4 regions of the Kocuria salsicia genome follow, and region 4 is predicted to be linked to each of the others. Evidence: riboswitches for the same ligand, from Rfam matches in the RefSeq annotation. Region 4 holds a riboswitch; each other region holds the start of a gene.

The links. Region 4 has a riboswitch for S-adenosylmethionine ahead of ABD264_RS10275 (MetQ/NlpA family ABC transporter substrate-binding protein). Riboswitches for the same ligand answer to the same signal wherever they lie in the genome.
Region 1: it holds a riboswitch for S-adenosylmethionine, as region 4 does, so the genes downstream of both, ABD264_RS09615 (cobalamin-independent methionine synthase II family protein) here and ABD264_RS10275 (MetQ/NlpA family ABC transporter substrate-binding protein) in region 4, are expected to answer to the same signal.
Region 2: it holds a riboswitch for S-adenosylmethionine, as region 4 does, so the genes downstream of both, ABD264_RS02140 (MFS transporter) here and ABD264_RS10275 (MetQ/NlpA family ABC transporter substrate-binding protein) in region 4, are expected to answer to the same signal.
Region 3: it holds a riboswitch for S-adenosylmethionine, as region 4 does, so the genes downstream of both, ABD264_RS09450 (LLM class flavin-dependent oxidoreductase) here and ABD264_RS10275 (MetQ/NlpA family ABC transporter substrate-binding protein) in region 4, are expected to answer to the same signal.

Annotation. Positions count from the first base shown of each region.
Region 1 is NZ_BAAARF010000010.1:110,996-118,416, reverse strand. Features, by position in the region: gene ABD264_RS09620 (MFS transporter) at 1-779, opposite strand, end outside; gene ABD264_RS09615 (cobalamin-independent methionine synthase II family protein) at 1,107-2,318, opposite strand; SAM riboswitch class I at 2,333-2,419, opposite strand; gene ABD264_RS09610 (3-hydroxybutyrate dehydrogenase) at 2,508-3,260, shown strand; gene ABD264_RS09605 (IclR family transcriptional regulator) at 3,313-4,146, opposite strand; gene ABD264_RS09600 (CoA transferase subunit A) at 4,317-5,117, shown strand; gene ABD264_RS09595 (CoA transferase subunit B) at 5,114-5,791, shown strand; gene ABD264_RS09590 (acetyl-CoA C-acetyltransferase) at 5,788-6,978, shown strand; gene ABD264_RS09585 (short-chain fatty acid transporter) at 7,206-7,421, shown strand, end outside.
Region 2 is NZ_BAAARF010000003.1:466,750-474,170, reverse strand. Features, by position in the region: gene ABD264_RS02140 (MFS transporter) at 1-1,227, opposite strand, end outside; SAM riboswitch class IV at 1,273-1,391, opposite strand; gene ABD264_RS02135 (NAD(P)-dependent oxidoreductase) at 1,668-2,318, opposite strand; gene ABD264_RS02130 (hypothetical protein) at 2,514-2,924, shown strand; gene ABD264_RS02125 (DNA polymerase III subunit alpha) at 3,007-6,588, shown strand; gene ABD264_RS02120 (App1 family protein phosphatidate phosphatase) at 6,652-7,421, shown strand, end outside.
Region 3 is NZ_BAAARF010000010.1:75,828-83,248, forward strand. Features, by position in the region: gene cls (cardiolipin synthase) at 1-469, shown strand, start outside; gene ABD264_RS09435 (alcohol dehydrogenase) at 555-1,619, opposite strand; gene ABD264_RS09440 (DinB family protein) at 1,832-2,377, shown strand; gene ABD264_RS09445 (hypothetical protein) at 2,484-2,777, opposite strand; gene ABD264_RS09450 (LLM class flavin-dependent oxidoreductase) at 2,948-4,354, opposite strand; SAM riboswitch class IV at 4,438-4,552, opposite strand; gene ABD264_RS09455 (sensor histidine kinase) at 5,080-6,135, shown strand; gene ABD264_RS09460 (response regulator) at 6,132-6,824, shown strand; gene ABD264_RS09465 (hypothetical protein) at 6,828-6,995, opposite strand; gene ABD264_RS09470 (hypothetical protein) at 7,052-7,421, opposite strand, start outside.
Region 4 is NZ_BAAARF010000012.1:74,616-82,036, forward strand. Features, by position in the region: gene ABD264_RS10255 (GNAT family N-acetyltransferase) at 1-383, opposite strand, end outside; gene ispG (flavodoxin-dependent (E)-4-hydroxy-3-methylbut-2-enyl-diphosphate synthase) at 380-1,546, opposite strand; gene ABD264_RS10265 (methionine ABC transporter permease) at 1,724-2,380, opposite strand; gene ABD264_RS10270 (methionine ABC transporter ATP-binding protein) at 2,380-3,435, opposite strand; gene ABD264_RS10275 (MetQ/NlpA family ABC transporter substrate-binding protein) at 3,432-4,316, opposite strand; SAM riboswitch class IV at 4,411-4,525, opposite strand; gene dxr (1-deoxy-D-xylulose-5-phosphate reductoisomerase) at 4,577-5,836, opposite strand; gene ABD264_RS10285 (GlsB/YeaQ/YmgE family stress response membrane protein) at 6,010-6,273, opposite strand; gene ABD264_RS10290 (solute symporter family protein) at 6,449-7,421, opposite strand, start outside.

The sequences.
Region 1 (7,421 bases), on a different contig from region 4:
CCGGCGAAGATCAGCGCGGCGAGCAGGACCTCGCGGGGGTTCTTGCGGAAGAGCTGGCCGAGGGGCGCGGAGGACTCCTTGGCGCGCTGCTGCATCTCCAGGAACACCGGGGACTCGTCCACCGAGCGGCGGATGAGCCAGCCCACGAAGATCAGCACGACGGAGAACAGGAACGGCACGCGCCAACCCCAGGACTCGAACTGCTGGGGCGTCAGCCCCGTGCTCAGGCCGAACATGAACAGGGTGGCCATGAGCATGCCGATCGGCACGCCGATCTGCGGGTACGCGCCGAAGAGTCCGCGCTTGTTCACGGGGGCGTGCTCCACGGACATCAGGGCCGCGCCGCCCCACTCACCGCCGGCGGAGAAGCCCTGCAGGATGCGCAGCAGCACCAGCAGGATCGGAGCGGCAATGCCGATCTTCTCGTAGGTGGGCAGCAAGCCGATCAACGTGGTGGCCGCGCCCATGCCGAACAGGGTCATCACAAGCGTGACCTTGCGGCCGAAGCGGTCGCCGATGTGCCCCGCCACGATCGCGCCCAGTGGGCGGAACAGGAAGCTGATGCCCAGGGAGGCCCACGAGACAACCTGCGCGAGCTGCGCGTTCTCCGCCCCGAGCGGGTTGAAGAAGTGCGCGGCCAGGATGAACGCGGCGGCCTGGGCATAGATGAAGAAGTCGTACCACTCGATGGTGGTGCCCACGAGCGTGCCCGCGAGGACCTTGCGCTCCTCGCGGCTCATGGTGTGGCCCTGCGCGGGCGCTGTGGTGGTTGATGCCATGGTGGATCTCCAGAATCTTCGGACGGACGTCCGTGGTGCCAGAGGCAGGGGCCTGAATGCAATAACCGACCGATTGGTCTTGAAACGGCAGTGTACGCATGCGTGTGAGCCCGGTCACGCATGTCGTGTATAGAATCGTATATGTTACGGCGTCGTCGCGAGGCTTCCCTGGCGGCACGTCACCTCCGCGCACCGGCACGGCCACGCCCGCGACGCCGCGGCAGAACGGGGTCACCACGCACCGCGGGCCCGGCACCCCGTGGAGGTGTCGGGCCCGCGTGACGGCGCGCGCGGCGTCGTCGTCGGTGCTGGAAGAGGCGGAAGGGCTCAGAAGAGGCGCTGCGAGGCGATCCGCGCGCCCTCCACGAGCGACCCGAGCTTCGCGAGCGCGATCTGCGGGTGCAAGCGCCCGCCCAGCCCGCAGTCCGTGGAGGCGATGACGTTCTCGCGGCCCACCACGGAGGCGTACTGCTCGATGCGCTGCGCCACGAGCTCCGGGTGCTCCACGCCGTTGGTCGAGTGGGAGACCATGCCGGGGTAGACCACCTTGCCCTCGGGCAGCGGGTGCTCTTCCCAGACCTTCCACTCGTGGCCGTGACGGGGGCTGGACGCCTCGAAGCTGTAGCCCTGCGCGTTGATGGTGAGCATGAGGTCCACGAGGTACTTCAGCTCCAGGTCCGTGGTGTGGGGCCCGTGCCACGAGCCCCAGCAGAGGTGGAAGCGGATCTGCTCCTGCGGCAGGTCGCGCAGGGCGTAGTTCAGGGCCTCGACGCGCAGCCGGGTGAAGTCCAGGTAGTCCTCCACCGTGGGCTCCGGGTTGATCTGGTCCCAGGACTCGGCGATCGAGGGGTCGTCGATCTGCACGGTCAGTCCGGCGTCCACGATGGCCTTGTACTCCTCGCGCATCACCTCCGCGCACGCGTAGACCAGTTCCTCGTCCGTGGCGTAGTACTCGTTCTTCACGCGTGCGCAGGAGCCGGGGGACAGTGCGGCGACGAAGCCCTGCGTGGCCCCGTTCAGTGCCATCGCGTCCTTCACGCGGCGGATGTCGCCGGCCACCGCCTCCTGACCCGTGTAGGTCAGCGGGCCCGTGATCTTGGGCTGCGAGACCGTGTTGCGGTGCGCCAGCACGCCCGCCGTGGGGTCCTCGTAGGCGTCCCGGAAGCGCTCGCGGTCGCGGCGGTCGGGGAAGCTCGTGAGCACGATGTGCCCCGGGCTGGAGCGGTGCTTCTCCGCGTCGTTCCAGCGGTCCTCGTCCGTGGGGGTCAGCCCGCCCAGGCGGTGGAACGAGTAGTTCCACCAGGCCCCGTAGTCCACCGCGCCGGACGTGGTGTGACCGTACTCGCCGTCGTTGACGATGTCGATGCCGATCTCGCGCTGGGTGCGCACGATCTCCTTGACCCCCTCGTCGAGCGCCTCGCCCAGCTGGGGGAGGTCGATCTCGCCCGCCTGGAAACGGTTGTTGGCCTCCAGCAGCTCGGGCGTGCGGGGCAGCGAGCCCACGTGGGTGGTCTGGAAGCGGTCGGTGTTGTGGGGCATGGGGTGGTGCGTCCTTTCCATCGGTTCTGGCATTAGCACCGGGCGCGCCCCGGTTGCTGCGGCTTCGACGAGCCAGATCTCTCGGCCGCTCTGGATGGTTGCCCCTCCATCCAACAGCACATGGAGGGGGACGGGCGAATCATGGCGTCTATCGTGGGGCGCACGACCCGACGGCGAAGGAGCCAGAGCATGTCCCCAGCACCCCTTGACGGCAAGAAGGCAATCGTGACGGGTGGTGCGAGCGGCATCGGTGCCGCAGCGGTCCGCGCCCTGGCACGCGACGGCGCCCACGTGGTGATCGCGGACATCGACTCCGACGCCGCACAGTGCCTCGCGGACGAGGTGGCCGGTGAGGCGTGGGTCGTGGACCTCACGGACACCGCCGCGCTCGCCGAGCTCACCCTGGACGTGGACGTGCTCGTCAACAACGCCGGGATCCAGAAGGTGGCGCCCATCCAGGACTTCGACCCCGCAGACTTCCACCGGATCCTCATGCTCATGCTCGAGGCCCCGTTCCTGCTGATTCGCGCAGCCCTGCCGCACATGTACGAGCGGGGCTGGGGGCGGGTGGTCAACGTCTCCTCGGTCCACGGACTGCGCGCGTCCGAATTCAAGTCCGCGTACGTGGCCGCGAAGCACGGCCTGGAGGGGCTCTCCAAGACCGTGGCGCTGGAGGGTGCCGCGCACGGTGTCACGAGCAACTGCGTGAACCCCAGCTACGTGCGCACCCCGCTGGTGGACCGCCAGATCGCGGACCAGGCGGCCGCCCATGGCATCGCGGAGGAGGAGGTCGTGGAGAAGATCATGCTCACCGAGGCCGCGGTCAAGCGGCTCGTGGAGCCCGAGGAGGTGGGCGAGCTGATCGCCTTCCTGGCCGGGCCCTCCGCGGGGATGATGACCGGTGCGTCCTACACGATGGACGGCGGCTGGACGGCTTCCTGAGCGGGTGACGACGCCGTCGCCCACGGCCGTCCGGGACGCAGCGCGGGACGGACTACGACGCCGCGCGGCCCGTGCGCAGTGCCGTGCTGAGCCGGTGGGCCTGCTCCAGCAGCGCGGTGCCCAGCTGGTGCTGCCGCGGTGGGCGGAAGCGGGACTCGATCCCCGTGAGGGACAGCGCGTAGCGGGGCTGGCCGGAGGCGTCGAAGACCGCCGCGGCCATGCCCCACGAGCCTTCCACGATCCGCCCCGGGTTCAGGGACCAGCCGTGTTCGCGAACGTGGGACACGAGATGACGGACGTGGGCGTCGTCGTGCTGGGGGCCGAGCTGACTGCGGCGCTCGCGGGTCGCGGCGAGCGCCGCCTCCAGCTGCTCGTCCGGGAGGTGGCCGAGGATTGCCAGACCTGCTGAGGCCACACCCAGGGGCAGTCGCAGGCCCTCGTGCAGGACGTGCGAGCGGACGGGGAACGAGCCCTCGGCGCGTTCGAGGCAGATCACCTCGTCCCCGCGGCGGGCTGAGAAGAACGCGGACTCGCCCGTGGCCTCCGCGAGGCGCCGCAGGTGCGGAGTGGCGAGGTCCTGCGCCGGGTAGCGCTGCGCGGCCACCGCCCCCAGGAGGGTCAGCTCGAAGCCGAGCGCCCAGGAGCCGGTCCCGTCCCGATCGAGCAGCCCCTCGTGGGCCAGCGCGGTGAGCAGGCGGTGGGCGGTGGGGCGGGTGAGTCCCGTGCTGCGGGCGATCTCGGCGGTGCCGGCCGTTCCCGCGGCGGCCACGGCCTGCAGCACCGCGGCGACCCGCCCAACCACCTGGGTGCCCGACGTCGCCGTGGCCCGCGACGAGGTCGACGGCGCCAGTTCCGCCCCGCCCGGCTGCTCCGCCGCTCCCGCCATCGCCGACTCCTCTGCCCGCCAGGTCCCGCTTGTCCACCATGTGGACGATCAACCGCCAGTTTTCCAGAATGTGGCTCGTTCCGCGACGCACCACGGATTTCTTTGACCAGGATGTGAACCCTTCCTAGGGTGAGAGGCAGATCACACGGAACAATCCGGAAAGGGCGGCCATGTCCAAACTCAGGGACGACGTCACCGGCCTGCTGGCCGAGACGCTGCGGGACGGCATGACCCTCGCGGTGGGAGGGTTCGGTCTCTCGGGCATTCCGCGGGACCTCATCGAGGCGGTGCGGGACAGCGGCGTCAAAGGCCTCACCGTGGTCTCCAACAACATGGGTGTGGACGGCAAGGGTCTCGGGCTGCTGCTCGAGAACCGGCAGGTCTCCAAGGTGCTCGCCTCCTACGTGGGGGAGAACAGGGAGTTTGCGCGCCAGTTCCTGGAGGGCGAGCTGGAGGTGGAGTTCACTCCGCAGGGCACCCTCGCGGAGCGGCTGCGCGCCGGTGGGGCAGGGATCCCCGCGTTCTACACGGCCACCGGGGTGGGCACCCCCGTGGCCGAGGGCAAGCCCACCGCCGAGTTCGACGGGCGCACCTACGTCCAGGAGCGCGGGATCGTGGCGGACGTGGCGCTCGTGCACGCCTGGCGCGGGGACACGGACGGCAACCTGGTCTACCGGCGCACCTCCCGCAACTTCAACCCGGTGTGCGCGGCCTCCGGGAAGGTCACGTTCGCGGAGGTCGAGGAGGTGCTGGCTCCCGGCGAGCTGGACCCGGACCACATCGTGACCCCCGGCGTGTACGTGCAGCACGTGGTGCGGTACTCCGGGGTGCCCAAGGAGATCGAGCAGCGCACCACGCGGCCGAGGCCCGAGGGCGACGTCGTGCGCGCGGCAGAGGACCGGCGCTCGCCGGAGAGCGGCGCGGAAGAACGGCCCACCGCGGGCCGCCGCACGGAAGGGGACGCGGCATGAGCTGGACGCGCGACGAGATGGCGGCCATCGCGGCGTCGGAACTGGCCGACGGCGACTACGTGAACCTGGGCATCGGCATCCCCACCCTGGTGGCGAACAACCTGCCGCCCGGGGTGAGCGTGGTGCTGCAGTCCGAGAACGGCGTGCTGGGCATGGGCCCGTTCCCGTACGAGGGGGACGAGGACCCGGACCTCATCAACGCCGGCAAGCAGACCATCACCCTGCAGCCGGGCGCGGCGATCTTCGACTCCGCCACGTCCTTCGGGATGATCCGCGGCGGGCACGTGAAGATGGCGATCCTGGGCGCCATGCAGGTCTCCGAGACGGGAGACCTGGCGAACTGGATGATTCCCGGCAAGATGGTCAAGGGCATGGGCGGCGCCATGGACCTCGTGGCCGGGACGCCGCGCGTGCTGGTGCTCACCGAGCACGTGGCCAAGGACGGCTCCGCGAAGCTCAAGCACGAGTGCGACCTCCCGCTCACCGGTGTGGGCGTGGTGGACCGCATCATCACGGACCTGTGCGTGTTCGACGTCGAGGACGCCGGACTCGTGCTGCGCACCCTGGCCCCAGGGGTGAGCGAAGCAGAAGTGGCCGAGAAGACCGAAGCGAACTACCGGGTGGATCTGGTGGACGTCACCCCCGATTCCGTACCCGTTCAGGAGGAACAGTGACCGAGAACGCCAACGACATCGTGATCGTCAACGGGGCCCGCACCCCGCAGGGAAAGCTGCTCGGGGCGCTCGCGTCCCAGAGCGCCGTCGACCTGGGAGCCCACGCCATCAAGCACGCGCTGCAGCGCGCCGGGGTGGCACCGGAGGACGTGGACCACGTCTACATGGGCAACGTGGTGCAGGCGGGCAACGGGCAGAACCCGGCGAAGCAGGCCGCCGTGGCCGCCGGGCTGCCCATGAACGTGCCCGCCATGAGCCTCAACAAGGTGTGCCTGTCCGGGCTGGTGGCCGTGACCGAGGGTGCCCGGATGATCCGCGCGGGCGAGGCGGACGTGGTGGTGGCCGGTGGCATGGAGTCCATGACCAACGCACCCCACCTGGCGCTGGGTGCCCGCAAGGGGAAGTCCTACGGGGACATGACCCTCGCCGATTCCCTGGCCCACGACGGCCTGGTGGACTCTGCACTGGGCGTGGCCATGGGTGAGCTGACGGAGACGGGCAACACGGAACGGCACATCGGGCGCCAGGAGCAGGACGAGGTGGCGGCGCGCAGCCACCAGCTCGCGGGCAGGGCCCAGCAGGACGGCGTGTTCGCGGTGGAGATCGCACCGATCGAGATCCCCCAGCGCAAGGGTGACCCCGTGACCGTCTCGGAGGACCAGGGCGTCCGTCCCGAGTCCACGGCGGAGGGGCTCGGCAAGCTGCGCCCCGCGTTCACCAAGGACGGCACGATCACCGCGGGCAACTCGTCCCCCATCTCCGACGGTGCCGCGGCCGTGGTACTGACCACCCGCGGCTACGCGGAGAAGCACGGCCTGGAGTGGCTCGCGGTGGTGGGCAAGCCGGGGCAGGTGGCCGGCCCGGACACGTCCCTGCACTCCCAGCCCTCGCACGCGATCGAGCACGCGCTCTCCCGTTCCGGCTGGGACGTCTCGGAGCTGGACTTCATCGAGATCAACGAGGCCTTCGCGGCGGTGTCCATGCAGTCCGTGAAGGACCTCGGCGTGGACATGGACAGGGTGAACATCCACGGAGGCGCGATCGCACTGGGCCACCCCATCGGTGCCTCCGGCGCACGGCTCGCGCTGCACGCGGCCATGGAGCTCGCCCGCCGCGGCTCCGGCAAGGCTGCCGTGTCCCTGTGCGGCGGCGGCGGGCAGGGCGAGGCCCTGCTGCTGAGCCGCTGAGCCACCCAGCACGCATCAGCCCATCGTGACAAGGGGAGTCGGTCCGCCGGCTCCCCTCGCCGCACCCGCGAGGCTCCTGTCCGCCCCGAGTGTCCCCGCCGGGGGCCGGGACCTACCCGCCCGTGACCGCCGAGTCCAGCTCTCGCGCCACCGGGCTGTGGGTACTAGCCCGGCACGCGTCGTCGGCGCCTACCCGTCAACCCTCCTCAACGAAGAAGAGGCCCGCCATGAGCTCCCCCGACCGTTCCTCAACTCCTGCGGCGACCGCCGACCCCGTGCTTGCCCGGGCCATAAAGCCCGTGAACTACGTGGTGGAGCGGTTCATCCCCTCCGCGCTGATCTTCGCGATCGTCCTGACACTGGTGGTTGCGGTCATGGCACTGGTCCTGACCGACTCCGGCCCAGTGACCGTTGTCATGGGGTGGGGGACGGGACTTTCGGGG
Region 2 (7,421 bases), on a different contig from region 4:
GTCGTGCAGCACGGCCAGGCCCACGAGGTACACGAACGGCAGCAGGGCCAGTGGGCCGTGGTCCAGGAAGAGGAAGTAGGGCCACACGAACACGCCGACCAGTGCGGCCGCGATCCCGGAGATCCGGCGGCGGCCCACACGGTCCGAGAGCCATCCCCACAAGGGTCCGCCCACGATCCCCACGGCCGCCGCGATCAGGATGGAGACCATGACCCACTGGCTCTGACCGCGGTGCTGGGTCACGTAGGTGAGCGTGTAGACGGTGAGGACCGAGAAGATCGCCGGCTGGACCATGCGCTGCCCCACGCACACGAGCACACCGCGCGGGTATTCGCGCAGTACCTCGCGCACGGGGGAGACGGCGCGCTTCTCCTCCGCCCTGACCTCGCGGAACTCCTCGGCATCCGTGACACCGGCGCGGATGACCAGCCCGATCACCACGAGCACCGCCGAGAACACGAACGGCACGCGCCAGCCCCACGCCTGGAACTGCTCCGGCGTGGTCACGGCCTGCACCACGGCGAAGAACGCGGTGGACAGCAGCATCCCCGCCGCCGAGCCGACCTGCGTGAACGAGCCGAACAGCCCCCGCAGCCCGGAGGGGGCGTGCTCCACCGACAGCACGGCCGAACCACCCCACTCCATCCCCGCGGAGAGCCCCTGCAGGATCCGGCAGGCCACCAGCAGCACCACCGCGGCCCAGCCGATCCGCCCAAAACCGGGCAGCAGACCGATCGCCGTGGTCGCCAGCCCCATGGTCAGCAAGGACGCCACGAGCAGCGCCTTGCGCCCGATCCGGTCCCCCAGATGGCCCGCGATGATCCCGCCCAGGGGACGGAAGAAGAACGCGATCGCGAAGGTCGCGAACGAGGCGATCACCGCTCCCACGCCCGAGCCCTGCGGGAAGAAATAGTGGTTGAACACCAGGGCGGCCGCCGCCCCGTAGAGGTAGAAGTCGTACCACTCGATGGTCGTGCCCACGAACGACGCCGCCAGCACCCGCTTCTTCGAGCGCACCGCTGCGCCCGCGGCCCGCAGGCCGCTAGAAGCAGCAGCGGGAGACAGGCCTGGGGCGGTGCCGTGAGGTGTGCTGGGGGTGGCACCGGGGAGCTGCGCCTCGGCAGCGGCGGTGCGCGCGGCGTCGTCGTGCCCGCCACTTGTTGTAACGGTGCCCGCGGGGCGGGGCAGAAGAGTCTCGTCGGTGCGGCCGGATGCGGCGTGGCCCATGAACAGTCCTTCAGACCGGGGCGTCACGAAGCGCAGGGGAACCGGACGCCGTCCTTGCCCGCACCGGTGTGGTCACGGGCCGAATCATCACCTGGGGCACCCCACGACAGCGTCAGAGGGTTGCCGTCCGGCCAGCCAGGGCTGTTGGGCCGGAACTCGTGATTCCTGTACCACCACACAACCACACCCGCCGCGGGGCGGACAACCCGGAACCCGCCGCACATGACGCCGTGTGGCACGGATCGGGGCACGGTGGGTGCAGCAGGGCTGCAAGGGTCTGGGGCACTGGGCCCCGGGGGCACCGAGGACGCAGGAGAGGTGGGAACGGTGTGCGGCCGGGTGCTGGAGAAGCCGGGTTGCCTCGCTACGCGGCCCTCCGGCGCTCCACCCACCACTCACCCCCCCGCGCCGGCTACGGGCCGCGCGCAGTCGTCAACCGCTCAGTAGGCCACCCCGAAGCGCTCGCGGTGGTGCGCCGGGCGCTCCACCTCGTCGAGGAACGCCTCCCCGAAGTCCGCCCCGGAGATCACCGAACGCCCCGACTCGTCGGTGAGCAGCACCTCGCTGCTCGTGCGGTAGGAACCGGTGTGCTCGCCGGGGTTCCACGCGCCGAACTCTCCGGCGGGGGAGATCACGAACCAGTCGAAGGACTCGGGGGTCTCGGCCAGGTCTGTCATCACGGTCTCGACCTCCACGGAGTCCCGGCGCCACTCAGGGTTGAAGTCCGGGGCGTCGTAGACCTTCGGGCCGCCCTCGCTGACCCGCAGGGAGCCAGCCCCGCCGACCATTCCGAAGCGGATGCCCCGGGCCATGGCCTGCTCCGCAATGCCCTTCTCGACGGCGCGCATCACGCCCTCTCCGGCCAGCGTGCCGCGCGGGGACAGGGCGGTGAGCACCACGTCCGTGCCCTCCAGGGCTGCGGCCACCACGGTGGGGTCGGCGACGTCGCCCGTGCGGTACTCGACGCCCGCCACCGGGTGCTCGGGGGCGTTCCTGCTCCAGGCGGTGACCTGGTGCCCGCGCCGGACACCCGCCGCTGCGATGTTGCTCCCGGCGTATCCCGTGCCGCCCAGGACTGCGATGCGTGTCATTTACTTGCTCCTTCTCCGTGCTCCGGACACCAGGGGCGGTGCCGGTTCACAGGAGAACTTCGCGGGCAGGCGGGGTATTCCGGGTGGAGGGTGCGGTGGGTTGGAGCGCGTCGAGTCGCTTATGCGTGTCGGACGGCCTTGGCACCGTCTCAGGAGTCGAATAAAGTTTCGAATATCCGGGGAGGACGGAACGCCATGACTGTGGTGGAGAGCATGGAGGTTGGGTCCTGGGAGGATCCGTGGGACTCGGTGCCGGTGATCGGCGCGGGGGTCAGGGCGGCGCCCAGCAGGCAGGGGCGTGAGCTCATCCCCGAGGGCACTGCGGCCGAGGTGGTCGTGCGCTGCAACGGTGCCGGTGTGCCCCGGGAGGTGGTCCACCGGGGGGGCGTGCACCACGTGGTGGAGCCGCCCGTGCGGTGGTACGAACGGCGGAAATGGTGGGAATCCGAGGATCGCGTGCCCCGTGAGTCCCGCATCAGCATGGTGGACCGGGAGCTGTGGCAGGTTCAGGCGCTGCGGGGCGGGGCGGCCGTGCCCTGCACCTTCCGGCTCGTGCGCAACCAGGTCTCGGACCAGTGGCAGCTGCTCGGGGTGACCCTTGGGTGAGCGGCCGGTGGAGCGGCCCGGAGGTGCTGCACCAGGACCCGCAGCACTTGACAAGTATTCGAATAAAGATTCGAATACGTCCATGCACTTCCCTCATCTCCACGTGGCCTCCGCCTTCAGCGCCCACTACGGTGTGGCGCGCCCGGAGGAGCTGGCGGCCACCGCAGCGGAGCAGCGGGCGGAGATCCTCGCGTGCACGGACCGGGACGGTCTCTACGGCGCGGTCAAGCACGTCCTGGCGTGCCGGGAGCACGGCCTCTCTCCCGTGCTGGGGGTGGACCTCGCGTTGCTCGGCGCGGGCCGTGCGGGCGTGGCGGGCACCCGCGGCGGGCAGCGACGTCGCCCGCTGCCGCCCCGGGTGCTCGGGCGCGTGGTGGTGCTGGCCACGGGAAACAACGCCGGGGCCGGCTACGCCGCCCTGTGCCGCGTGGTCTCCGCCGCGCACCGCGCCCACGACCGGCACCAGGGCCACCCGATCGGTCTCACCACCGCGCAGCTGGCCCGCCACGTCCACCGGGCCGCGGCGCACGGGAAGCCCGGTCTCGTGGTCCTGGTGGGCCCGGACTCGGACGTCGGCAAGCTGCTCGCCGGGCGCCACTACCAGCCCGCGCGCACCGCCCTGGAACGGTGGCGCCGCGTGCTGCCCCCGGGAACCCTCGTGGTGGAGACCGCCACCCACCTCTCTCCCCAGGGAACGCCCCTGAGCACCGGCCACGCGGTGCGCATGCTCCAGATCGGGCACCGGGCGCAGCTGCCCGTGGTGCTGAGCAACGCGGTGCGCTACGCCCACCCCGGCCAGGCCGTGACCGCGGACGTGCTGGACGCCGCCCGCACCCTGATGCCCCTGGATGAGCTCGCGGGCGCGGACCGCGGCGTCCTGCAGCCCAACGGTCAGGGCTGGCTCAAGGACGACGACCGCATGGCCCTGCTCGCCCACGAGATCGCCCGCGCCGCGGACCAGGGGGACGCCGGGCGGGACAGGCTGCTCGCAGACACCCACCACCTGGCCGAACGCTGCATCCTGGACCCCGAGCACGATCTCGGGATGGGCCGGTCCGTGATCCCGGAGGCCTCGGTCCTCGGGGTCCAGGGCAACCCGGACCGCGAACTCGCCCGCCGCTGCTACGCCGGCCTTGCACGCCTGCACGGGCACGAGGACTGGGACCGCACCGTGCCGGGACTCAACAGGGAGTCACTGCGCTCGCGGCTGGAACGGGAACTGGACGTGATCTCCCACCTGGGGTTCGCGGGCTACTTCCTCACCGTGGGGGAGGTCTCGGAGCTGATGAGCGAGATGGACGTGCGCCACGCCGCCCGCGGTTCGGGGGTCTCCTCCCTGGTGGTGCACCTGCTCGGGATCTCCCCGGCGGACCCCCTCGAGTACGACCTCGTCTTCGAACGGTTCCTCTCCCCGCTGCGCCCCAATCTGCCGGACATCGACATCGACATCGAGAGCGCCCGCCGCCACGCCGTCTACCAGCGGATCTTCGAACGCTTCGGCCCCCGGCGCGTCGCCCTCATGAGCATGCAGAATGCCTACCGCTCCCGCGGGGCCGTGCGGGACGCCGGACTCGCCCTCGGCCTCGGCGCCCAGGACGTGGACCACGTGGCGGGCCAGCTGTGGCGCGTCCCCGGAGCCACCCTGCGCCAGGAGCTCACCCGCCGGCCCGAGCTCGCACCTCTCGCGGACAGACTGCGCGGCAACCGGCAGCTGGACCTGCTCGTGGACCTCACCGAACGCCTCGACCGGCTGCCCCGCCACATCTCCATGCACCCGTGCGGGGTAATCCTCTCCGACACCACCCTCCTGGACCGCACCCCCGTGCAGGCCAGCGGGATCGGACTGCCCATGTCCCAGTACGACAAGCACGACATGGACCCCATGGGCCTGATCAAGCTCGACGTCCTGGGCGTGCGCATGCAGTCCACCCTGGCCCACGCCGTCGCCGAGACCGCACGGCTGCACCCCCACGAGCCACCCCCGGACCTCGACACCATGCCCCGCGACGACCCGGACACCTACCGCCTGATCAGCTCCACCCACACCCTCGGGTGCTTCCAGATCGAGTCCCCCGGGCAGCGCGAGCTCATCGGCACCATGGGCCCGCAGGAGTTCAACGACCTCATCGTGGACATCTCCCTCTTCCGCCCCGGCCCCATGCAGGCCAACATGGTCCGCCCCTACCTCGACGCACGCCACGGCTGGTCCGCACCCCAGCACCTGCACCCGGACCTCACCGAGATCCTCGCCGAGACCCACGGGGTGGCGGTCTACCACGAGCAGATCATGCGCATCATGGACCGGATGACCGGCTGCGGCCTCGGCCGCGCGGACGTCTGGCGGCGCCTGCTCGGCTCCCACGGCGAAGCAGCCGTGGAGGCCGCCTTCCGCGACGCCGCCCACGGCCGCGGCTACACCCACCGCACCATCGACACCGTGTGGGAGCTGCTCCACGCCTTCGGCAGCTTCGGATTCTGCAAGGCCCACGCGGTCGCCTTCGCCGTGCCCACCTACCAGTCCGCATGGCTGAAGACCCACCACCCCGAAGCCTTCATGGCCGGCGTCTGGGAGCACGACCCCGGGATGTACCCCGCCCGCCTGCTCGTGGGAGAGGCCCGCCGCATGGGCATCCCCGTACTCGGCCCGGACGTCAACCGCAGCGGCGAGCACCACCGGGTGGAACCCGTCACACCACGCCCCGGCACGGTGGAACCCGCAGACCTCGACCACGGCATCCCCCACACCCAGGACGGTGCCTGGGGAATCCGCATGTCCCTGAACTCCATCACCGGCCTCAGTGCCGCCGAGACCGAACGTCTCCTCGCCGGACAGCCCTACAGCACCCTCGCCGAGGTCAAGACCCGCGCCCGCCCCACCCGCAGAAACCTGCAACGCCTCGCCGCAGCCGGCGCACTCGACACCCTGCTGCGCGGCGCTGGCACCCGCGCCTCCCACACCGACATGGTCCACTTCCTCCGTGAACAGGCAGAGCGCCCCGTCACCGGCAGACCCCCGCGCTCACAGCCGGGGGAGGGTCAGCTGAGCCTGCCCTTGGGGGACGTGGACCTTGCCGGCCTGCCCGCCCGGCTCGCCGAACCGAGCCCCGAGGAACGGGTCCGGGCGGAGATGGACACCATGGGCACGGAGGTCTCCGCCCACCTGATGGACTCCCACGCGCAGCTCATGCGCCGCTACTGCGCCACCCGCGCCGAGGACCTGCTGGGGCTGCGCAACGGGACCGAGGTGGTCGTCGCAGGGGTCCGCGTCTCCACCATGACCCCGCCCATGCGCAGTGGCAGACGCGTGGTCTTCATCTCCCTCGACGACGGTTCCGGGGCGGTGGACTGCACCTTCTTCGATGAGGCCCAGGCCGTCTCCGGCGAGGTGCTCTTCGCCCCCACGCTGCTGCTGGTCCACGGCCACACCCGCCGCACCGGCCCCCGGGGCATCGGCATCCAGGCCGCGCAGGCCTGGGACCTCTCCCGCCCCGAGACCCTGCCGGACCCCTCGGCCCTGCTCGGCTCCCGCCCCACCCCCGGACGCCCACCGCGGCGCAGCGCTCCCGAACGCCCCTGGCCCCGGCAGGTGCAGCCCAGCGCCCCCGAACCCGGCACCTCCGAGCCCAGCGCCCCTGCCTTGCACACCCGGGGGGGCGCCCCATGACACATCACCGCACGCCGCACCCCGGCCATGGCGCCCACCCCCGCCTGTGGGAGACTGAGGACCATGGCGAAAGACAGTGGCGGAGGGGATCTGCTGCCGACCGTGGACCAGGTCACCGAGGAAGCGATCAACATCGGCTACCGCTTCGACCAGAAGCTGCAGCGCTGGCGGCAGGGCAGGGCAACCCAGCGCGGGGACATCCCCACCATGCTCGCCTTCGACGGCTACGGCAGCCCCCGCTACGTCCGGGCACTGGGCCGCGTGCTGCTCAAGACGCGCTCGCTGATCCAGGACACGGACGACGCCGACGAGTCGATCCGCGGCTGGCGCTCCTTCTCGTCCGTGCCCTTCGCGTTCGCCCACGTGAACATCTGGTTGGGGGATCACGAGTTCCACCTCGTCGCGGACAAGGGCGGCGTGATCGACGTGGACCTCAACGTGTCCATGGCCCCGGGGGTGCACTCCATCTACATGCAGGCCGAGGGCTCGGAGGTCACGGAGGCCAAAGTCACCGTGGTCTCGGACCAGCAGTACCTGGGGGTCGTGTGCGACGTGGACGACACCGTGATGGTCACCGCGCTGCCCCGGCCGATGCTCGCCGCCTGGAACTCCTTCGTGGCCAACGAGCACGCCCGCATCCCCACGCCGGGGATGTCCACCATGATGGACCGGCTGCGGCGCAAGCACCCGAATGCACCGTTCCTCTATCTCTCCACCGGGGCGTGGAACGTGGCACCCACGCTGCGCCGCTTCCTCACCCGCAACGCCTACCCCCCTGGTGCGCTGCTGCTGACCGACTGGGGTCCCACCACGGAGCGCTGGTTCCGCTCGGG
Region 3 (7,421 bases), on a different contig from region 4:
CGCCAACCACCGCGTGGTGATCTCCAGCCCGTATTTCGTACCGGACGAGTCCCTGCTGCACGCGCTCACCACGGAGGCCCAGGCGGGGGTGCGGATCCAACTGTTCGTGGGTGAGACCTCGGACCAGTTCCTCGCGCAGCACGCCCAGAACTCCTACTACTCGGAGCTCGCGCGCGCCGGGGTGCAGATCCACCGCTACAGCTCCCCCACCGTGCTGCACGCCAAGTTCGTGCTGGTGGACGACATTGTCTCGGTGATCGGCTCCTCCAACATGGACGAGCGCTCGTTCGCGCTGGACCTCGAGGTCTCCGTGATGATCGTGGACCACGGGTTCCGCGAGCGGATGGAGCGGATCGTGGAGCAGTTCACCGCGCACTCCACGCGCCTGGACCTCGGCGTCTGGGAGAAGCGGCCCCTGGGCCGCAAGTTCGTGGAGAACGTCTGCCGCCTCACCTCCGGGCTGCTCTGAGGTGGTACGACGACGCCGCCACCCGGGGTAGCCGGGTGGCGGCGGCGTCGTTGTCCTCGTAGTGCGGCGCCCGCGCCGCGACGGCTCAGGAGGCCACGAGCACCGTCCGGCCGTTGAACGTGCGGTTGCGCAGGCCGTCCAGCGCGGAGTTGACCTCCTGTGCGGTGAGCGGGAGCTCCGTGATGGGCGGCCTGGGCAGATCCGTGTCCTGGGCGAGCTTCACAAGCTCCTTGAGCTCGGGCAGGCTGCCCACGAAGTTGCCGCGGATGTTCAGCAGGTTGAACGCCACGAGCGCGGTGGGGAACGTGAACTGGCCGCCGAACAGCCCCACGCTCACCAGTGTGCCGCCGTTGGCCAGGGCGAACAGGGCGGCGCTGGAGGTGTCCCCGTTGTTGACCAGGTCGATGGCCGCGGCGATCTTCTCCCCGCCGGCCGCCACGATGTCCTTGTGGAGGGCCTCGCCACCCGCTACCACGGTTGCCGTGGCACCCATTGCGGTGGCGTTCTCCAGTGCCTTCTCACTCATGTCCACCGCCACGATGTTCTCGTGGCCCAGTGCCTTGAGCAGCGCAATGGTCATGAGCCCCACACCACCGGCGCCGATGACCGCAACCGGCTTGTCCGCGGGGACCGGGATGATCTTCTGGATGGCCGAGTAGGACGTCAGCCCAGAGCAGGCCAGCGTGGCACCGAAGGAAGGCTCGATGTCCCCGAGCGGCACCAGGTAGCGGTCCCCTGGAACCAGGACCTCCTCCGCGTAGCCGCCGTTGAGTGCCACCGAGAGGTTGCGCTTGGCGCCGCTGCAGTAGTTCTCGCGGTCCTCCTGGCAGGCCTGGCACTCACCGCACCCGACCCAGGGGTAGACGATGTACTTGGTGTCCCCCGGCTGCACCGTGGCCTGCGGGCCCACCTCCACCACCTCTCCCACGATCTCGTGGCCCAGCACCACCGGGTACTGCGCGCCCGAGGCGGTCAGCTCGCGACGCCCCGCGCTGCCCAGGTCGAAGTACCCGTCCTGAGCGTGGACGTCCGAGTGGCACACCCCCGAGTTCGTGACGCGGATCAGCACCTCGGAACCCGTGAGCTGGGGCTTCTCCAGCTCGATCTCCTCCGCCGGGGCACCGGGCTCGGCATGGGCGAAAACCTTCATGGCTACTCCTTCGTAGCAGTTGCGTTCGTGCGACTCGCAGTGTGAGCCTCACCATAATTGTAGGCCGCACCACCCGGATGCCGAACCGGTGCGCCGGGGCTCGCCGCACTGCCAGGTGACGGGCCACCGGGGCCCGCACGACGACGTCGCACCCGCCGGCCCGTGGTGGGCCTTCCGGCAGACCGAGCTACGGGAAGGTCTAGCGTGACCCCATGGACGAGACACCCACGGACACGACCCACCGATCCGAACCACCCCAGCAGGGCGACGAGACCGCCACCCTGCTGGGGTTCCTGGAATACCTGCGCGCTACGGTCGCGTGGAAGACCGAGGGGCTCAGCACGGCGCAGCTGCACGAACGTCCCCTGCCCAGCACCATGACCCTGGGCGGCATGCTCCGCCACCTCACCTACGTGGAGGACCACTGGTTCTGCTACGTGCTCAGCGGGCAGCGGCAGTGCTCCCCGTGGGACGCCGTGGAGTGGGAGAAGGACCCGGACTGGGACTGGGACTCCGCCTCCGAGGCGGGCGGGGACGCCCTGCGAACGCACTGGGCCGCCGCTGTGGAGCAGTCCCGGCAGCGGTGGGAGAACTTCGCCGCGGAGCACGCTCACCCGATGGACGCGCTCGTGGCCCGTCCCCTCCGCGGGGACATGAACGCCCGGTGGGTGCTCACGCACATGGTCGAGGAGTACGCGCGCCACTGCGGCCACGCAGACCTGCTGCGGGAGGCGATCGATGGCGCCGTCGGGGAGTGAGGTCCTTGCGACCGACGGCGCCTGGGCCGACCCACGAGCCCGGGCCACGCCACTCGGTGTCGGGATGGCGGTCGCACGGGTCAGTCACGAGCCGGGCGGGCCACCGTCACTCCACTCGGCAGCCGCAGCTCACCGGATCCTGTGGGATCGGTTCCAGGCTGCGTACCGCCAGCAGGTGACACTCTGGGAAGCGGTGGCCCTCGTCCGGGCGGCTCATGGTGTGCCAGACCTCGCGGAAGCCGGCCCGCAGGAGGTGGTCCGCCATCACCTCGGGGTGCCAGCGCCAGGCCGGGCCCACGGCGTGGTCAAAGGAGACGACCGCCCGACCGCGGTCCATCGCCTGGAACGCGAGCATCACCACGCCGCCCTCCGGCATCCGCTCTGCCCGGTCCGCGCGCACGCCCGCCACCCTGCGCCGCCCGCTGCGGCACCGTCCGGAACTAGTGCCGTCCGGAACAGGGCCCCGGCGGCGCGGACCCCGGGCGGGAAACGGGCCGTTGTCCCACCCGAGTGGGGTGCCCCGGCAACCCGGCCGTGCGGCGTCGTCCTCCCTGCGTCCCGGGCCGCCGCTCAGCGGGAACTGGCCGTGGCCACGGAGCACGCGTCCGCGAACGCGCCCCGGTAGGCCGCGGCGGGGTGCGTGTCCTTCACGCGGTCCTGGCCGGCGCCGTAGAGGGACTCGCGCAGGGTGGAGCCCTCGTACTCGGTGCGGTAGCGGCCGCGGGCCTGCAGTTCGGGGACCACGTACTCCACGAAGTCCTCGAAGGAGCCCGGGCTCACGTGGTAGGCCAGGTTGATGCCGTCCAGGCCGCCCTCGTCCACCCAGCGCTCCAGCTCGTCCGCCACGGTGGACGGAGAGCCCACGATCACGGCGCCCATCCCGCCCAGGGCGCAGTGCTTGGCGATCTCCTCGCGCGTCCACCGCTTGTCCTTCGCCTGGAGGGTGAACGGGGTGAGGAAGGACTGGATGGAGTCGGTCTTGATGTAGTTCAGGGCCTCGTCCTCCGGGAACTGGGAGAGGTCCACGCCGGACCAGCCGCCGATGATCGCCTGGGACGCCTCCAGGTCCACGTACTGCAGGTAGTCACGGTACTTCTCCGCGGCCTCCTCATCCGTGTCCGCGACCACCACGGAGAGCATCGCGTAGATCTTCACGTCCTCCGGGTCCCGGCCCTGGGCCTGCGCCTGCTCGCGGATCTTGTCCGTCATGTACCGGGTGAGGTCCGGGCGGGTGCCGCCGATGAACACCGCCTCCGCGTGCCGCCCGGCGAACGCCTGCCCGCGCGAGGACGCACCCGCCTGGAAGATCAGCGGCGTGCGCTGCGGGGACGGCTCGGTCAGCCCGGCCCCGGGAACCGTGAAGTGCTCGCCGGCGTGCCGGATGGGGTGCACCTTGGTGGGGTCCGCGTAGACCCCGGATTCGCGGTCCTTCACCACGGCGTCGTCCTCCCACGAGCCCTCCCAGAGCTTGTAGCACACGTCCAGGAACTCCTCCGCGATCTCGTAGCGCTGGTCGTGCTCGATCTGGCGCGGCAGCCCCTGGTTCTCAGCGGCGGAGGGCAGGTAGGAGGTGACCACGTTGAAGCCCACGCGCCCGCGCGTGAGGTGGTCCAGCGTGGCGAACTTCCGGGCGAGGGTGTAGGGCTGCTCGTAGGTCACTGCGCTCGTGACGCCGAAGCCCAGGTGCTCCGTCACGGCGGCCATGGCCGAGACCTGCATGAACGGGTCGTTGACCGGGACCTGCGCGCCGTCCCGCACGGCCGGTGCCGCGGAGTTGCGGTAGATGTCGTAAATACCGACCACGTCCGCGAGGAACAGGGCGTCGAATTTGCCCTTCTCCAGGGTCTTGGCCAGGTTGGTCCAGTACTCGATGGTGTTGTACTCCGTGGCCCGGGACCGGGGGTGACGCCACAGGCCGAAGCTCTGGTGGCCCACGCACGTCATGTCAAAGGCGTTCACGGAAATCCGCTTGCTCATGCTGTGTCCTTCGGGTGCTCGCGACCCGCGCCCCGTGCGCCACCCACGGGCGGCCTACTCTGCGGGTCCAGCGCGCTGGTGCTGCGCCGTACTTGCCACATGCGGTGTGTCATGCGGCCCGATCCTCACCTGGGGCACCCCGCTACGGGAGAGGGTTGCCGTCCGACAAGCCAGGGCTGAACGTCGGAACTCATGATCGATCTGCGCACATCCTACCCATGCCGCGGGTCAGGAAAAATACGATGACCCGGTGCGCCGGTCTGTTCGGAACAAGGCTCCGGTGGGACCATGGGCCCCATGGGCGATCACCACATCAATGATCCGGAGCTGATCCGCGCGCTGCTCACCGCCCCTGCACGCTGGGCCGGCTGGGCATGGGGATCATTCCGGTGAACCTCACGGGCGAGGACGTGCATTGGGTGTGTCGGATCAGACCGCTACGGCCCGCGCCAAAGCAGCGGGGGCGCACATGGGTCAAAAAGCTACTCCCGGCAAACTTCACAACACGGACCTCTGAAGGGGTCCAACTCACACTGAAGGTAAACTTTTCCGGGCCGGGTCCTCTCTACCGACGACGGCCGAGCAGATAGACACATCGGAGACCCATGGTGACACATTCCGCCCCGTGGCTGATGGCCCGTTCCCCTACGGGATCACGCCCTCCGGAACCACAAGGTGCCGGGTTTCTCTCGGCTTCCGCCGCCCTGCGACCCCAGTTGGTGTGCGTGGCGGTGGCGTTCAACTTGGTGTTCGTGATTCTGGGCAATTTCTCCAACCTGCCGGGGATGCTCATCGAGGCGGCCGTGGTGCTCATGGGCCTGCTGGCCATGAAGCGCCCGCTGTTCTGGATACTTCCCTGCGTCCTGGAGGTGCTGTTGCTCCTGGACGGCGACCTCACGGCGAGTAGCGGATTCCTGATCCTGATGCCCGCTCTCGTGGACCTGTCCGCCTCTGGCCACCTTCGCGTCTCATGGATGACTGTGGCTAGCGCGCACCTGGTGTTCGTACTCAGCGCGGTAGCGTACCCCCAGGTTCCGTGGTCGACCTACGTGTTCCTCGGCTTCCTGCTAATCACCGCCGTGTGTTCAGGGACCTGGGTGTACATGAACGCCATTCGTCGGTCGGCGGACAAGCTGGCCTTCCAGCAGCGCCGCCGGGACGAACGGGTGGAACTGGCCAGAACCATCCATGACACGCTCGCGGCGCAGCTCTCCCACGTGGTGCTGTTGAGCCGCTCCATGGACCGCGAACTTCCTCCAGAGTTCCACGCGCGGAATCTCCGCATCCAGGAAGAGGCCCAGCAAGGACTCACGGACCTTCGCTGGCTGGTCGGCATGCTGCGGGACGACTTAGGCCCGCTCCCCGAAACCGGACGCACCGGCCTCAGCCGCACGTGGCAGGAAGTGGTGGGGTTGCTCATGGACAGTGAGTTCACCCCAGTGGCCAATTACCAGGTGACACAGGTTGTGACGAATCCGGACACAGAGCGGCTGGCCTGTAGGTGTCTTCGTGAGATCACGGGCAACATCATCCGGCACGCACTGCACGGGTCAGTGGTTCAGCTCGATATCACGACGAACGACCAGAGCCTGACCATCACATCGTCCAACCCCGAGCCCCATCCGGACACGCCCGCACGGTTCCCCACCTCGGGGTACGGACTCACGGGGATGCGAGAACGTCTCGGAGCCATGAGGGGAATCCTCAGAACCTCCCAGGTGGATAACACTTGGATCGTCTTCGTTCGTATTCCCCTCGCTCCCGGAACGGCAATCACATGACCACGACTCCACCCGCCGCCCCGCATCCCATTCGCGTGGGTCTGGCAGACGACGATGCCCTGGTGCGTCGGCTGCTCACCCAGGTCATCGACCGGGATCCTGGGCTTTGCGTAGCCTGGGCAGTCGGCAACGGCACCGAGGTGTTGAACCGGTTGTTGCACGCCTCCGACGACGACGCACCGCAGGCGCCCGATGTGGATGTACTCCTACTGGACATCAACATGCCCGGAACCAACGGGGTCGATGCCGCCAAAGCCCTCCACGAGGTGTACCCCGACCTTCCGGTCATCATGCTCACCACGCTGGACCGCACCGAGTACGTGACAGACGTGATGGGCGCCGGAGCTGTGGGTTTCCTGCGCAAGGACGACCGGGAGGACAGGCTGCTGACCGCAATTCGGGCAGCACACCAGGGCATCGCGGTGTTCAGCATGGAAACGGCCCGTCGGCTCGTCAAGGAACCGATGGGCCGAACTCCGCTCTCGGACGAATCCTCACCGCTGACGCAGCGGGAGACCGAGGTACTCCGAATGGTGGCGCAGTCCCTGACCAACGGTCAGATCGGCCGCCGGTTGGGTGTCTCCGAGGCAACCGTGAAATCGCAGATTTCCTCGATCATCGCCAAACTCAGTTGTACCGACCGCGTGGGGATGGTCAAGTGGGGTTTCCACAACGGGGTGCTCGGGTGAGGTTCACCGGCAGATCATGGGCACCAGACGGCACAGGCTTGGGGTACCCACGGGGTTCAGGACGGTGGGCGAGGGTGCCATGCGGCCCGAGGTCACTGCCTGAGCTGGGCTCACGCCCAGCGTGGTGAGGGTGACGGTCGCGAACGCAAGGGCAAGGGTCTTCTTGATCATGATGATTTCCGTTCTTTTGAGTTGTTGGGGATTTCGGGATTGCAGGGACAAACCGGTCAAGAGGCGGCCACAGCCACCAGGAGCACTGAATTGACCACGGTGACCACGAAGAAATAGATGGTCAGACGGGCACCGCTGGGCCGGAAGGCGTACCGGGCCAAGGCGCAGTAAATCGCGGCAGCGGCAGCCCCGAACACGATTCGTAAGCCCATGTGACCCAGGGCTCCAATGCCACGCCCGTCCGCGAGCAACATGAGGGACAGGCCGGTGAGGATGAACGGCAGTTGACCTGCCAGGGCCCAACACCAACTGGTGCCGAGGGACGGCGCGGGTCCCCGCACGATGCCCTTGTAGATCAGCCGGAGGGACAGTGCCTGCAGGAACGAGACCAGAAAGACCCAGAACACCACACCAACCCGCATCACG
Region 4 (7,421 bases):
AGGGGCTGGTGGGCGCGGACGTCGAACGGTGCGGGCCAGTTCTCCCGCACCCGGTCCCACAGCCCCAGCACGGGCTCGGCCGGGCCGAAGACGGAGGCGAAGCGGGGCCCGCCGCGCAGCAGGAGGTCCGCGACGAGGTCCGTTCCCCGCTCGTCGAGGGCGATCGGGACGACGTTCGTGCCCACCCAGCACGCCCCCTCGAGCCGGCCGTCCGGGCCCCGCACGCCGTAGACGGGCGGCGTCGCACTGCCGCCGTCACGGATGCGCTCCACGTGGGCGGCCACGAACACCGAGGACACGGCGTGCTCGTCGAGCAGCCGGTCCAACTCCCCCCGGCCCACGGCGGCGGGCGGGAGCAGCCTCGGGTCGCGGCGTCGGATCACCCGGCGGTCACGACCGGGGCACCCTCGACGGGCTGGCCGTTCTCGTCCACGCCCATCTCCTCGGCCATCTCGTTGGCCTGGGCGAGCAAGGTCTCCACGATCTGGTCCTCGGGAACGGTCTTGATGACCTCGCCGCGGACGAAGATCTGGCCCTTGCCGTTGCCGGAGGCCACGCCGAGGTCCGCCTCACGGGCCTCCCCCGGTCCGTTGACGACGCAGCCCATCACGGCCACGCGCAGCGGCACCGTGAGGTGGGCGAGACCCTCGTTGACCTCTTCGGCGAGCTTGTAGACGTCCACCTGGGCGCGCCCGCACGAGGGGCAGGAGACGATCTCCAGCTTGCGGGGGCGCAGCCCCAGGGACTGCAGGATCTGGTTGCCCACCTTGACCTCCTCCACCGGCGGCGCGGAGAGGGAGACGCGGATGGTGTCACCGATGCCCTGGGAGAGCAGGATGCCGAACGCGGTGGCGGACTTCACCGTTCCCTGCAGCGCCGGCCCGGCCTCGGTCACGCCGAGGTGCAGGGGCCAGTCCCCCCGCTCGGCCAGCAGCTGGTAGGCGCGGACCATGGTCACGGGGTCGTTGTGCTTCACGGAGATCTTGAAGTCGTGGAAGTCGTGCTGCTCGAACAGCGAGGCCTCCCACACGGCGGACTCCATGAGCGCCTCCGGGGTGGCCTTGCCGTACTTCTGCAGCAGCCGCTTGTCCAGGGAACCGGCGTTGACGCCGATGCGGATGGAGACCCCCGCCGCCTCCGCGGCGCGGGAGATGCCCTCGATCTGGTCGTCGAACTTGCGGATGTTGCCCGGGTTCACGCGAACTCCCGCGCACCCGGCGTCGATGGCCGCGTAGACGTACTTCGGCTGGAAGTGGATGTCCGCGATCACCGGGATCGGGGACTTCATGGCGATGATCGGCAGGGCGTCCGCGTCGTCCTGGGACGGGCACGCCACGCGCACGATGTCGCAGCCCGCGGCGTTGAGCTCCGCGATCTGCTGCAGCGTGGCGTTGATGTTCGTCGTGGGAGTGGTGGTCATCGACTGGACGCTGATGGGGCTCTGCGAGCCGACACCCACCGAGCCCACGCGGATCTGGCGGGTCGGGCGCCTGGGTGAGAGGACCGGCTGGGGTGCCGCCGGCATGCCGAGGTTGACCGAGGTCACGAATTTCCTCCAGGGAATTTGGCGTGCGGGGCCCGCGACACGCGCCCCGTGGGAAAGACTTCCCCCATTGTGCCCCACTCGTCCGACACGCGGCAGCCGCGCGTGACCCGCCGAACACCACGACGCCCCGGCAGCGCACAGGCTGCCGGGGCGGCGTCGGGAACTCGCGGGGGCGCCTCAGCGGCGCATGATCCTGCGCGCGAGCCAGTTGCCGAAGAACTGCACCAGCTGGACCAGGATGATGATCACGATCACCGCGGCCCACGTCACCTGGTCGTTGAAGCGCTGGTAGCCCAGGCGCAGGGCGAAGTCACCCAGGCCGCCGGCGCCGATCGCGCCCGCCATCGCGGACATGTCCGTGATGCCGATGACCAGGAACGTGTAGCCCAGGACCAGCGGGCCCAGTGCCTCGGGCAGGATCACCGTGGTGATGATCTTCCAGCGCGAGACGCCCATGGAGCGGGCCGCCTCGATCACGCCGGGATCCACCGTCATGAGGTTCTGCTCCACGATCCGCGCCACCGCGAAGGTGGCCCCGATGGTCATGGCGAAGATCGCGGCGTTGGGGCCCAGCCGGGTCCCCACCACGCTCTCCGTGAGCTTGCCGAGGGCGGCCAGCAGGATGATGAACGGGATCGGGCGCACGAAGTTCACCAGGAGGTTCAGGACGGTGAAGACCGCCCCGTTCTCCATGATGCTTCCTCGCCGGGTCACGTAGAGCCCCATGCCCACGGCCAGGCCGATGAACCCGGCCAGCACGAGGGTCACGGTGACCATGTAGAGCGTGAGCCCCGTGGCGCTCAGCAGCTGCGGTGCCAGTGTGGACCACTCCATCACTCAGCCACCTCCTCAACCTTGGTGACCGCCCGGAGGGCATCGACGGTCCGTTCGACGGCGTCCGGCGGGCCCGTGAGGGACAGCGTGAGCGTCCCGAAGGACCTGGACTGCAGGATGGAGATCCCTCCGAAGGCGATGTTGAAGCGCACGTCCGTGCGTGCTGCGTCCGAGAGCACCTCGCCGATCCGGTTCTGGTCGCGCACGTCCACCATGACCAGCCGTCCCGGGTGCTCGCGGCGCAGCTTCTCGACCTCCGCGGCGTTGGGCACCGTGTGCATCACGGAACCCACGAACTTGCGGGTGGTCTCGGCCTGCGGGTGCGCGAAGACGTCTGCGGTGGTCCCCACCTCGACCACGCGACCGCTGTCCATCACGGCCACGCGGTCTGCGATGGCACGCACCACGTCCATCTCGTGGGTGATGAGCACCACGGTGATCCCCAGTTCGCGGTTCACCCGGCGCAGCAGCGCGAGAACCTCCTGCGTGGTCTCGGGGTCCAGCGCGGAGGTGGACTCGTCCGCGAGCAGCAGCTCGGGGTTGGACGCGAGCGCCCGGGCAATGCCCACGCGCTGCTTCTGCCCGCCCGAGAGCTGCTCCGGGTAGTTGCGGGCCCGCTCGGTGAGCCCCACGAACTCGAGCAGCTCCGTGACACGTGCCCGGCGCTCCTCGGGCTTCCACCCCGCCCGGCGCAGCGGGTACTCGATGTTCCCGGCCACGGTGCGCGAGGTGAACAGGTTGAACTGCTGGAAGATCATCCCGATGTTGTGGCGCACGGAGGCGAGCTGGGTCTCCGACCGGCCGCTGACCTGCTGGCCACCGACCTCCAGGGTGCCGGACGTGGTGGTCTCCAAACCGTTGATCAGCCGCACCAGGGTGGACTTTCCCGCGCCCGAGTAGCCGATCACGGCGAAGATCTCCCCGCGCTTGACGTCCAGGGTCACACCGTCCACGGCGGTGACCTCACGGGGGCGTCGCTTGGGCCCGGTGGTGAAGACCTTGCTGACGTCGCGGAAGCTGACCAGGGTGTCCCCGGCGGCGGGGGCTGCACTCACTTGGTCTGGTCCTTCAGGTCCTGGGAGTAGCGCGTGAGGAGGTCCTTGAGCTCCTGCTGGTCCACCTTGGTGGGGACCGCGGTGCCCTTGGTCTCCTTCTTCTCGGCCTCCTGGACCTTGTCGTCGTAGTAGAACCCGGCGACCTTCTTCAGGGTCTCGTCGTCCGCGTTGGCCTCGGTGGACGCGAAGATGTTGTCGTACACCTTGGCGCTGTCCGCCGTGGGGTCGTCCTGGGCCAGCGCGGACTTGGGCTCGAGATTGGCACGGTCGAGGAAGTCGTTGTTCACCACGGAGGCGGCCACGGAGTCCATCGAGAGCACGGTCTGCTCCGCAGAGACCGGGCGCACCTTGATCTTGGACTTGTCCGTATCCACGTCCTGCTCGGTGGGGGCGATCGTGTCCTTCGTGAAGCTCACCAGACCCTGCTGCTTGAGCAGGTTCAGCGAGCGGGAGAGGTTGATCGAGTCGTTGGGAACCGCGATCTCGTCCCCCTGCTTGAAGTCGTCAACGGACTTCAGCGTCTTGGAGTACAGCCCCAGCGGGAAGATGGAGGTGGAGCCCACCGGGGTGATGGTGTCCCCGGAGTTGTTGTTGTAGTCCGCGAGGTACGCGATGTGCTGGAACCAGTTCATGTCGATGTCGCCGCTCTTCAGCGCGGGGTTCGGCTGGCTGTAGTCGCTGAAGTCCACGAACTCCACGGTGACGTCGTTCTCGGCGGCCACTTCCTTGAGGGCGTCCTGCACCGGCGTGGCCCCCACGATGCCGATGGTGATCTTGCCGTCCGCGGCCGGGTCCGTGTTGTCGGACCCGCCACCGCACGCGGTCAGGGAGAGGCCCAGGGTGGTGGCCAGAACGAGGGGAATCAGACGCTTGGTTCGCATGATCGTGCCTTTCCAGGGTCGGGAGTGGTTGCGCCGCGCAAACGGTCCCGCACTGGACGGAGGGTGCAGATCAGGCATGTGCCATTTCAGAGAAAAACCGCACTTGCCGTGATCGCATCGAATCGCGGCCGGATGGTCATCTGGGGCACCCCGCTACGGGAGAGGGTTGCCGTCCGGCCAGCCAGAGCTACGCGCCGGATCTCGTCATCCGCACAGAATCGTAGCACGCGACGTGTGACGAACCGTGACGCCCCGGGACCTCAACGGCGCCCCGCAATGCGCTCGTCCGCGACACGGCGGGCCCACTGCTCGGCGGCCAGGACGTCCTCGAGACCCGGCTGCGCGACGACGTCGTGCTCCCCCAGCACCCACTCGACCATGTCCACGATCTCCGTGAAACCCAGCTGCGAGCGGTGGAAGGCGTGGACGGCCTGCTCGTTGGCCGCGTTGAACACCGCCGGTGCCGTGCCGCCGGTGGTTCCCGCGCTCTTCATGAGCTCCACGGCGGGGAACGCCACCGGGTCCAGCGGCTCGAAGGTCCACTCGGCCGCCCGCGTCCAGTCGCACGCGGCGGCCGCGCCCGGCACACGGTGGGGCCAGCCGAGGCCGAGCGCGATGGGAAGGCGCATGTCCGGCGGCGAGACCTGCGCGAGGGTGGAGCCGTCCACGAACTGGACCATGGAGTGCACCACGGACTGCGGGTGGACGGTGACGTCGATCCGCTCCAGCGGCACGTCAAAGAGCAGGCTCGCCTCCAGCACCTCCAGGGCCTTGTTCACCATGGTCGCGGAGTTGGTGGTCACCATCACGCCCATGTCCCACGTGGGGTGGCGCAGCGCCTGCTCGGGGGTCACCTCCGCCAGCTGCGCGCGCGTCATCCCGCGGAACGGACCGCCGGAGGCCGTCAGCACCAGGCGGTCCACCTCCGCGGCCGTGCCGGAGCGCAGCGCCTGGGCGATCGCGGAGTGTTCCGAGTCCACCGGGATCAGGGCGTCCTCGAGTCCTGTGGCCGCGGCTGCGCGTTTCACGAGCGGGCCGCCGGCGATCAGCGACTCCTTGTTGGCCAGCGCCACCCGCCGACCCGCCCCGAGGGCGGCGAGCGTGGGAGCGAGTCCGATGCTGCCGGTGATCCCGTTGAGCACGAGGTCCGCGCCCTCCCACGCCGCGATCCGCTCCGCGGCGTCCGAGCCGTGCAGGATCTCGGGCACGGGCGACGACGACGCGCGGGCGGCGGCCGTGAGCGCCTCGCGCAGGCGGGCGGCGTCGTCCGCGGAACCGCTCGTACCCACGGCCCGCACCCGGAAGGCGACGGCCTGGCGGGCCAGCAGATCCAGGTTGGACCTGCCTGCAGCGAGGGCGACGACTTCGAACGGCGAGTGACCTACACCCTCCCCCGGCCTGCGCAGCCCGGCGGCCTCCGCGACGACGTCCAGGGCCTGCGTGCCGATGGAGCCCGTGGACCCCAGGATCACCAGGCGGCGGGGGGCATCCCTGGTGGCGGCGTCGAGGTCGGGGGTCATGGCGCGGGTCTCAGTCATGCCCCCAGTATCCCGCGTGCTCGGCCCCTGGCACGCACGCGGACCCGCCCGGGTGCGGACACGGCCTGGGGCACGGATACGGACCCGGGTACGGAACAAGGGCGCCACCCGGAGGTGACGCCCTTGTTCGCTGGGTCAGTGCGACCGCTGTGGACTCAGCGGCGACGGCCGGCCACGAAGCCGTAGATCAGCAGCACGATGATCGCGCCGATCACGGACGTGATGATGGTGCCGAAGCTGATTTCGTCGATACCGGCGTGCAGACCGGGAATGATGGACCCGATCCAGCCACCGAGGAACGCGCCCACGATGCCGAGGATGATGGTGACGATGATCCCGCCACCCTGCTTGCCCGGAAGGATCAGCTTGGCGAGAGCGCCCGCGATCAGACCGAGGATGATCCAGCTGAAAATGCCCATGTCTCCACCTCTAGTTACGTTTGTCACACATGCGGGTGTCCGCTGTGATCGTATTCAGGGAACCACCATCATTCTACTACTTGTTTCCGGCGTAAGGACACAGGTCACAGGGTGGTGTAGCACACGCTCCCGCCCTGCGGACGACAGCCGCGGAGCCTGGAGGCAGCGCCCCCGGTCAGTGGTTGACGGCCTTCTCCGCGCCCACGCCGGTGAGGGAGCGAACCTCCATCTCCGCCTGCTTCACCGGATCCTCCCTGCGGCGCTCCGTGATCGAGCCGATGAACCCGAGCAGGAAGGACGCCGGGATGGAGATGATGCCCGGGTTGGACAGCGGGTAGATGGCGAAATCAGCGTCCGGGAGCATCGAGGTCTCCGAGCCGGACATCACCGGCGAGAAGACGATCAGCACCACGGAGAGGATCAGACCTCCGTACATGGACAGCACCGCCCCGCGGGTGGTGAAGCGCTTCCAGTACAGGGAGTAGAGGATCGTCGGCAGGTTCGCGGAGGCCGCAACGGCGAAGGCGAGGGCCACGAGGAACGCCACGTTCTGCCCCTGGGCGCCGATGCCGCCGAGGATCGATATCACGCCGATGATCACCACGGTGGTCTTGGCCACGCGCAGCTCCTGCCGGGGGTCCGAGTTCCCCTTCTTGATCACGGAGGTGTAGATGTCGTGCGCGAACGACGCCGACGCCGTGATGGCCAGGCCCGCGACCACGGCCAGGATGGTGGCGAACGCCACCGCCGCGATGAGACCCATGAGCACGGAACCGCCCAGTTCGTAGGCGAGCAGCGGGGCTGCCGAGTTCACACCACCCGGTGCCGACTTGATCCGGTCCGAACCGATCAGCGCAGCCGCACCGAAGCCGAGCACCAGGGTGAAGAGGTAGAACAGGCCGATCAGCGAAATCGCCCAGACCACGGACTTGCGGGCTTCCTTGGCGGTGGGCACCGTGTAGAAGCGCATCAGCACGTGCGGCAGACCCGCGGCTCCGAGCACCAGGGCGAGGCCCAGGGAGATGAAGTCGAGCTTGGAGATCTCGCTCACGCCGTACTTCAGCCCGGGCTCGAGCATCGCCGGGTTGTTGTTGGTCTCCACCGCCGCCCCGAGGATCGAGGAGAAGTTGAAGCCGAACATGGCCAGG